One region of the Paenibacillus sp. 01T47 genome, then DNA from elsewhere that is predicted to be linked to it. Evidence: riboswitches for the same ligand, from Rfam matches in the RefSeq annotation. Region 1 holds a riboswitch; each other region holds the start of a gene.
What was found. Region 1 has a riboswitch for cyclic di-AMP ahead of AC1DOV_RS08315 (hypothetical protein). Riboswitches for the same ligand answer to the same signal wherever they lie in the genome.
Positions count from the first base shown of each region.

Region 1 (2,200 bases):
GAGAATAAACGAGTATTTCGAAGAATAAATATCTTTTTACTGCCATAACGAATGGATTTCTTTTAAAATGGCATCTGGCTGCCTTTTCACGATATACCACAGTTTTACAATATTGCATTTCGGGTTTACCATAGACGGCAAGCCAATATGGCTGAGTATTATCGGTGAATTATTCAAATCGAGGAGAGATCTCATTGATGTCTACACCAGTTGAAGTACCCTTGCCAAGCTTAGAAAATCAATCAGCTGCCTTGTTTGAAATTAAACGAATTCAAATGTTTGTGCTGCCGGCTTCCATGCTTGAATCAAATGGTTACCGTGTTTGCCTAAGGCTCTCCACTGCTAATGGTCATGGCTGGAGTGAGCTGTTTATTAAAAAATCCGAGAAGCCTCGCGACTGGATCAGATGGAGCAGTATGCTGCTAAGGTTCATCGGCACACTTCCTCTTGCGTCTCCTTTTGTTTTTCAAACAGATCCAATGATGAAGGACGAGCGTATATATCATTTGTTTGCAGCCGCTGCTTTGCATATAGAATCCAATCATTACTCTTTTCCAAACTGTGAATATGACCGTGAAGAGCATACTTTATTTAAACAAGCTATCTCCTATGTATCGTTATTTTAAGCGCTTCTGATTTACAGATGCGCTAATGAGAGGTATAATTAAGAGTAAACTATTTACGCTGAATTTTTCGAATGAAAAAGCGGGGGAACCATCGCGATCGATCGAGATCGATTCGCAAGGGGTGAATCCAGGGATTTGTAACCCTGGTAGGGCTTTCTCTCTAGCCCGAATCCGACAGCTAACCTCGTAAGCGAATAAAGGAGAGATGTATATGTTGACAAATTGTGCACGAAATCTGCATCTTTTTACGGAACAGACCCCTTATTTATCTGTCACACGAATCGAGCTATTCGTCATTCCTGCTCTTGCCGTCGATTCTGCAGGCCATCGCGTATGTCTTCGTTTAACAAGCAATCAAGGCTTCGGCTGGAGTGAACTATTTGCCAGCGACACAGAAGAGCTCATTGACTTAGAACGATGGAGCGACCTGCTTCAGTCTTTTATCGGCAGCATTCCTCTACCACCTCTTAACCAGTATCACTATGACAAAACGGATCAGGATGGGCGCGTTCTCGACTTATTCGTCTCCGCCGTCAAGCATGTCCTAGCACAATCCGCCGATGCAGCCCCGTACAGCAACGACCATGAAGAGTCTGTTTTGCGTCAACGTTCCGTCTCCTACATCTCTTTGGATTAATTTCGTTCATAAGAAAAAAAAGGCAGTCCAGAACAGATAACCTAGTTCTGGACTGTCTTATTGTATTTAGGGATTAAACCTTCGCTAATGCAGCACGCTGCTCTCTGACTTGGTAAGTAGCCAGCATCATGTTGCGTAGTGAAGCAACCGTTTCTTCCATTCCGCGTGTTTTCAAGCCGCAGTCCGGATTAATCCAGAAGAGGGTAGGATCGAGCACTTTAATGGCGCGCTCGATCATGCTGACCATTTCTTCCACTGAAGGTACACGCGGGCTGTGAATATCGTAAACGCCTAAGCCGATGCCTTGGTCATAGGTGTTCTCCTCAAAGCTATGAATCAGCTCGCCATGGCTGCGCGAGGTTTCAATGGAGATGACATCTGCATCCAGCGCAAGGATGGAATCGATAATATCATGGAACTCACAATAACACATATGTGTATGAATTTGTGTTGTGTCACGCACAGCTGAAGTCGATAGACGGAACGCATGCACGCCCCATTTTAAATAGGCATCCCAATCACTGCGTTTAAGCGGCAAACCTTCTCGCAAAGCTGGCTCATCAACCTGGATCATCTCTATACCTGCGCTCTCAAGCGCCTTTACTTCCTCTGAGAGTGCAAGCGCAATTTGGTATGCGACCTGCTCGCGTGTGATATCGTTGCGAACAAATGACCAGTTTAAAATCGTAATCGGCCCCGTCAGCATCCCTTTTACCGGACGACTTGTCAGCGACTGCGCATACACGCTTTCGGTTACTGTCATTGGCTCAGTAAATACAACATCGCCATAAATGACCGGCGGCTTTACGCAGCGGGAACCATACGATTGAACCCAACCGGCTTTTGTAAATGCGAACCCATCCAGCTTCTCTCCGAAAAATTCGACCATGTCCGTACGCTCAAATTCACCATGAACGAGGACGTCTATGTTAAGCTC
Region 1 is NZ_JBFTPA010000003.1:201,647-203,846, reverse strand. It holds gene AC1DOV_RS08320 (hypothetical protein) at 198-626, shown strand; cyclic di-AMP (ydaO/yuaA leader) riboswitch at 673-834, shown strand; gene AC1DOV_RS08315 (hypothetical protein) at 838-1,263, shown strand; gene metE (5-methyltetrahydropteroyltriglutamate--homocysteine S-methyltransferase) at 1,337-2,200, opposite strand, start outside.

Region 2 (2,200 bases), on a different contig from region 1:
AAACAATAGCTTTATAAAAGCTTGATCCTCCGTCATCGACAAGATCATCGTTACAATAATGACAAGCGATAAAGAGATCAAAGTAATCGTGAGTGCTTTAAAAATTCTGTCTTTGCCTAATCTGTAACGGAAAAGAACGATGTCCTCTCGTCCTCTAATCATTGCAAATACAGCGCCGACCAGCGTTGCAAAGGTTGTTGTTTTGATGCCGCCGCCCGTCGAGCCGGGCGAGGCGCCAATAAACATTAATATAATGGTGAAAAACATCGTCGCTTGCCGGATAGCCGTATAATCAAGCGTATTGGCTCCTGCCGTCCGCGGCGTTACCGACTGGAAGAACGAGGACAAAATTTTCCCGCCCCAGTCCAGAGAGCCCAGTGTCTTCGAATTCGAGAATTCAAAAATAAATATGACGAGTGTCCCTACTGCAATAAGTGTTCCTGTCATAGATAGCACGACCTTGCTGTGCAGCGACAGCTTGCGGTTTTTGCGGAACTCCATCAGGTCCGACATAACGACAAAGCCAAGTCCGCCCGAAATGATCAGCATCATAGCTGCAATATTGACGACTGGATCAGAAACGTATAAGGTCAAGCTGCGATAGTTCCCAAAAATATCAAAACCAGCATTGTTAAACAATGAAACCGCATGAAAGGCTCCAAAATAAATCGCTTTGCCCAGCGGCATATCAAATGCAAACCTCGAAGCAAACAACGCAGCGCCAATAAGCTCTATTGTCAATGAATACACAATAACGCGTCTAATCAAACGCACGATGCCTTCCATGCTCGACTGGTTCATGGATTCCTGCAGCAAAAGCCGCTCACGCAGCGAAATCCTCTTGCGAAGTACGAGCGCTACCAGCGTCGCCATCGTCATAAATCCGAGTCCGCCAAGCTGGAACAGGCACATTAATATGATTTGACCCCATATAGAGAAATAAGTTCCGGTATCAACGACAACTAACCCTGTTACACAGGTTGCCGAAGTTGCCGTAAACAGCGCATCTATAAAAGGCAATCTCTCACCGCTTACCGATGCAAAAGGCATGGATAATAATAAGGCACCCAGCAATATAATAAGAGCGAATCCACTTACCAAAATACGCGGGGGTGACCACTTCAAAACATTCCAACTAACCTTCATTCATTTCCCTTCTTTTTGATTATGTCATATTGTCATTTATTGTTTTTAAGCATAAAAAAAAGCACTGGAAACTCAAGTGCTCGTGCGATGAGTCCTGTTCCAATACGCCTTCGAGGTTAGCTGACGGATTCGGGCCTGGACAGGCAGCCCTATTCAGCGGAAGAAGACGATGCTTCACCGCTAAAATTCACCCCATGCTATCTAATGTTGAACTGCTTTGCTTTCAGCAGGCTCATCCATTTAGACAACTTTATGGTTCCCCCGATTTCCTTAGGAAATTCGGCTATGCTATGCAATTAGTATGACGATAACGATTATAATCCCTAAGCACTCCTGATATAAAGGTGACGTTTATGACAAACAGGACGATATTAGCTCAAATTAGGGCAATGGGACGAACCAGCACATAGCTAGCTTGCTGGACATCGTTATTTCGCATTTTTTTGAAAACAAACGGTCATTTTCATTGGATAATTTAGGGATTCATATGTTAAGGTAATAAAATGAGCTATTTATTATGAAGACAGTTGAGGTGAAACTATGATTGATTCTATTAAACCCAATGAATGGAAACGATTTATATGGGCAGCAGTTGCTTGCTTTATTATTTATGGGGCCGTACAAATCGTTCCAATGATTACGGCTATCTCATCTGGCGAAATGAATACCAAGGTCATTGCGAAATCAGCGGCGGAGGATAAGGCGTCTGCATTTGTTGAAAAAGAAACAGGCTTGAAGGTGAAATCGGCTAAAGCCGTACATCAAACCGATAAAATTATGAATGGCTACTTATCTAAATATGAGCTAGTCAAAGCATATACGGATAAATATGACCCCATGTTTCCTACAGATACGTTTCAGGTTGATCTTAAATTCGTAGGCGGCGGCAGCGGATATGTTTATCTACATATGCATAGCGGGAAAGTCGTAGCTTGGAACTTGAAGCTTGAGGGGGAACAGCTATCAGATGCAGATAAAGCAAAAGAAGCTATTGCCTTTCTAACTGCAGGAAATTTCAGCGGAACTGAATTCATAGGCGGGCAAATATTGCCTA
Region 2 is NZ_JBFTPA010000005.1:98,478-100,677, reverse strand. It holds gene AC1DOV_RS12460 (TrkH family potassium uptake protein) at 1-1,146, opposite strand, end outside; cyclic di-AMP (ydaO/yuaA leader) riboswitch at 1,237-1,441, opposite strand; gene AC1DOV_RS12455 (CPBP family intramembrane glutamic endopeptidase) at 1,687-2,200, shown strand, end outside.
Region 2: it holds a riboswitch for cyclic di-AMP, as region 1 does, so the genes downstream of both, AC1DOV_RS12460 (TrkH family potassium uptake protein) here and AC1DOV_RS08315 (hypothetical protein) in region 1, are expected to answer to the same signal.

Region 3 (2,200 bases), on a different contig from region 1:
GCGTCCCTGCTCTCCGAATAAGAGGCAAGGCGTTCTCGTACGAACCGTTCCAGCTTGGATAATCCTTTGGACGATCCTTGCACGTTTGTGCCGCCTAGGGCGCATGAAACGGATTCGGGCAAAGCGAAGGACTGCGCAACCTTGGCATTAATTTCGCTTAAGGTAGCAAGCTCATGAATCGTCGTTTCACTCATTGGGCTATAGCACTCCAGCATAAAGCTGCTCCACTTGCGATAAAAGGGTGTGAAAACCTTGTATGGATCCATTTTTCGAGCAAATGCCGGGAAAGCATCTAGATCAGCAAGAGGTGAATCGGCAATAGACATCCAGCGGCGGCCAAGGCTGCGTGTGATTAGCCCAAGCTGCTCATCTCGCTGCCGTGAGTAAGGCGTATAGTCTGTATGAACAATAACCTCATCAATAGGATGCGCATGCAGCAGAGCTTCGGTGATCGCAGCAGGATTACCATAAAGCACATGCAGTTCCTTTCCTGCATTAGAATAGTTGTGCAGAAGCGAGGCGGCTTGCGCCATGAAATTCCGGCCGCTATGACTAGTTAAACGGCCATCTCCTGTAATAACGGGATCTATGATTAGCAAATGAATGCCTTGTTTCTCTTTTTTCTTCAAATAATCAAAAGCGCGCAAATCTGCAATACGCAAATCCTTGCGGTGAATAAACAAATACATCAGTGATAGCTCCTTCCATAAGCGCAACATTGAACGGCCGCATTCCAGCTGGAATGAAACAGCAAAGCCGCAAGTCATTTGTCGTCAGAGGACAAAAAACTGCGGCTTTGCTAGATGAGTCTACCCGTTCAACCCTCAAGAAGAGGGATTAGGCTGCTCTATTTTACGTCAACGTTGGCTTGGTATGAATCAGCATCCATGATACGACGAGCAGTTACATATCGTCCCTCATAGTACTCGGAGTTAAGTTTGTCAGTTACAACGCCTCTGCTCGAGGATGAATGTACAAACTTGCCATCTCCAATGTAAATGCCAACATGGGATATGGCGCTATTATTGCCGCCAACTGTGTCGAAGAACACAAGATCTCCCGCAATGAGGTCAGCCTTAGCGACCTTTGTACCTTCTTTTGCTTGCGAACCAGAAGTACGTGAAAGCTCAATGCCCATTTTCTCGAACACATAGCTCGTGAAGCCGGAGCAATCAAAACCTTTCGACGACGTTCCGCCGCTTTTGTACGGAGTGCCAATAAGATCATTAACAATTCCGTTCAATTTTGAGTCAGCGAAAGCGCTTCCCGCTTGAAAAGCGAGCACGAGAACGAGACCCAGGATTAATGCGGTAATCTTCTTCAATTGTGAAACTCCTTCCAATGCCGACGAGGTTAGCTGTGGGGTTCGGTTGAAGGCTCCCTATGATTCCTCGGGCGTTTGAAAAAAACTCAAACGTCGGAATCAATTCACCCAAAGTGGTTCCCCCGTATCCCAATAGGGAATTAGGCAGTTTTTTTATTGCTTTGAGAAATATTCGATTATTTTCAATGATCTCCTGCCTTTAGTGGCAATTTCTAATAATTCTCATGTAACCTTTTGACAATTTGCTTCGTTAAACCGTTCTTTCTGTAATATAAACACGCCATAGTAGTGCTTTCTAACTAAATACATGGAGTCAATTTCATTAATTATGTGGATGTTGTGTAAAATATACCGATTTGTCCTTTAGGCGCTATATCGCAAGGACTAGCTTAAAGTGCCGTAAACGGCGGTATTTCACCATTTTGCTCCTCATAAATTAGAAAAATCTCATCTATATCACTCGTGAATAAGCGTAGATTCAGACAGCCTAGCTGCTGCTCCAGATAGAGCGGCAGAAATAGACAAAGGAGGCTGTTCATGAGAACAGCCCCTTTGGGCAATCGAAAAAAAGATTTATTTTGCAGTAACGATTTTTTCAGAAATGAGCTGTGGATCGTTGTTTTTTTGCTGCATCCAAAACTGTACCTTGTATTTTCCAGCATTTTTAAAATCGTAGGAAACGAGCTTGGAACTGAACCAAAAGGTGTCTTTTTCGACGAACTCTTTAAAATCATCATCATCCTGGCTGCGGCTGTCGATTGTCGTTTCCTTATCATTAGGATCAACGATGGTCACTTTGAACTCTGAAATCGCCATATTCAAATTATCGATTTGCGCTTGCACTAAAAATTTCTGAACACTGCCTTTATCAACCTG
Region 3 is NZ_JBFTPA010000026.1:42,341-44,540, reverse strand. It holds gene AC1DOV_RS30995 (FAD-binding domain-containing protein) at 1-689, opposite strand, end outside; gene AC1DOV_RS30990 (C40 family peptidase) at 848-1,324, opposite strand; cyclic di-AMP (ydaO/yuaA leader) riboswitch at 1,328-1,481, opposite strand; gene AC1DOV_RS30985 (hypothetical protein) at 1,714-1,863, opposite strand; gene AC1DOV_RS30980 (hypothetical protein) at 1,898-2,200, opposite strand, start outside.
Region 3: it holds a riboswitch for cyclic di-AMP, as region 1 does, so the genes downstream of both, AC1DOV_RS30990 (C40 family peptidase) here and AC1DOV_RS08315 (hypothetical protein) in region 1, are expected to answer to the same signal.

Region 4 (2,200 bases), on a different contig from region 1:
TGGGCAAGCCAATTGTTATTCATAATCGGGATGCTCATGAGGACATTATTCGTATTCTTCAGGAAGAGAATGCAGCAGAGGTTGGCGGTGTCATGCATTGCTTCTCCGGCAGCTGGGAAACGGCTAAACAATGTCTTGATATGAACTTCTATATATCATTTGGAGGACCCGTTACTTTCAAAAATGCAAGGGTGCCAAAAGAGGTGCTTAAGCAGGTTCCAATCGACCGGATTTTGATTGAAACCGATGCTCCATATTTAACTCCACACCCGTTCAGAGGGAAGCGAAATGAGTCCTCTTACGTCTCTTTAGTTGCAGAGACAGCAGCCGAATTATTGGGCAAAACGGTAGAAGAAATAGGTGTAATTACGACTGAAAACGGTCGAAGATGTTTTGGTATTGTCTAAAAACGAGAGAAATAGTGAGAAATAGAGACCTTTATCGCGTAAAAACTAATTTTTATAGCGATAATCGCTTATTTTTTCCTGCTTTATCCTGCTTTTTCGCTTAAATCGTCTTTTATCGTATCTTTACAATTGACCTCGTATGAAGGTATGATTCATCTCAGAGCAATAAAATTTTGTATTGGATTTCCAGTTTACGCTTAATCTCCATTCGGAGAGCGGGGGAACCATGTACGGTTTTTAATTCCGTATTTTGAATTCTTCAGGGGTGAATTTCGAAGCCATTGCCATGAGCATTGTGTAACGAATAGGGCGACTCTCTTGTCCGAATCCGTCAGCTAACCTCGCAAGCGTTATAGAGAGTGATCAACCTCGTGCATCCATTTTTCTGTATCCCAGTGAATCATTTAACCGGGAAGCCACGAAACAGATCCTCTGTCGACGGCTTCTTTTTATTTTCGAATAATCGGGAATTTGTCGACATAGGGATAAAAGATGGGGGTGGGAGGATCGATAGCAGTACTGGATTGCGTGCTCGCACGCCAATATACTATAGTCGCGTCAGTTGTATCATGCGTAACACTTGGCGGCGGGGCTATGAAGGAGGACCGATGAAGTGGGAATACTCCAGGTTAAGGACACCCATGGGAAACGATCATCCAGCATGTCTTTCGCATTGCGATGGAAGCGTGAAAACTTGCGTTTGATTCTTTTGAGTGCTACTATCTCAATCGCTATGACTTTCATGTTTTTGGTGTTGTTGTACGGAACGGCTGTCAAAAGCGTCTCCGTAGTAGTGAACGGACAAGAAACCGTTGTGGAAACGAAGCAATGGGTCCTGCAACGCCTACTGGATGAACAAGCTATCGCAATTGGACCACATGATGAGGTGTCCATACCGCTTAATGCGGCAATAAAGGACGGAGATCGTATAGAGGTGACTCATGCGATACCGGTAATTGTGAAGGCTGATGGCAAGACCTCTACTGTATATACGACAGAGAGAACAGTGCAGGCAGCGATCGAGGAATTACATATTCCAGTTCGTGGTCAAGATAAAGTAATACCTCCGCTTCATACCGTTTTGGACAACGAATTGACTGTAACCGTCGTTCGCGTAGATAAGAAGGTAGCTGAGACAGAGCGTGCAATGCCATTCTCTATTGTGAAGAAGAACGATCCGACGCTGGAAGCGGGCAAGCAGAAGCTTGTTCAACCCGGCAAGGAAGGTCTGATCGTAGAGAGTATCGAGAAGCAGTACGAGGACGGAATCCTTATATCGAAGAAGATGGTCAGCAAGGTGGTTGAAACCGCTGCGGTTAATCAGGTTGTCGCCATCGGAACGAAGAAGGAAGAGCCTAAAGTATCTGTGCTCTCGAACAAGAGCCCGAGCTTTACTTCGCTTACGAAGAGCGGTGTAACGTTTAAGGCGAGAAAAGTACTTAAAAATGTCACGTTGACTGCTTATTCTGCAGACCTCTCTTCAACAGGAAAAGATGAAAGCCATCCGGAATACGGGATTACATCATCAGGCACTCGGGTGCAAGAGGGTCGGACGATAGCTGTTGATCCGAAGGTTATTCCCATCGGTTGGTGGGTTTATATTGAAGGAATCGGTTTCCGCCGCGCTGAGGATAAAGGAAGTGCGGTTAAAGGCAACAAAATCGACGTATACTTTGATAGTACAAAGATTGCGAACAAATTCGGCAGGAAAAAAGGCATCACCGTATATGTGCTGGGGCCGAATAAACCGACTGCAAGCTAATTGAGCGGTTACCATCATCTTATCGCAATAA
Region 4 is NZ_JBFTPA010000033.1:11,037-13,236, forward strand. It holds gene AC1DOV_RS32520 (TatD family hydrolase) at 1-407, shown strand, start outside; cyclic di-AMP (ydaO/yuaA leader) riboswitch at 592-772, shown strand; gene AC1DOV_RS32525 (ubiquitin-like domain-containing protein) at 1,021-2,169, shown strand.
Region 4: it holds a riboswitch for cyclic di-AMP, as region 1 does, so the genes downstream of both, AC1DOV_RS32525 (ubiquitin-like domain-containing protein) here and AC1DOV_RS08315 (hypothetical protein) in region 1, are expected to answer to the same signal.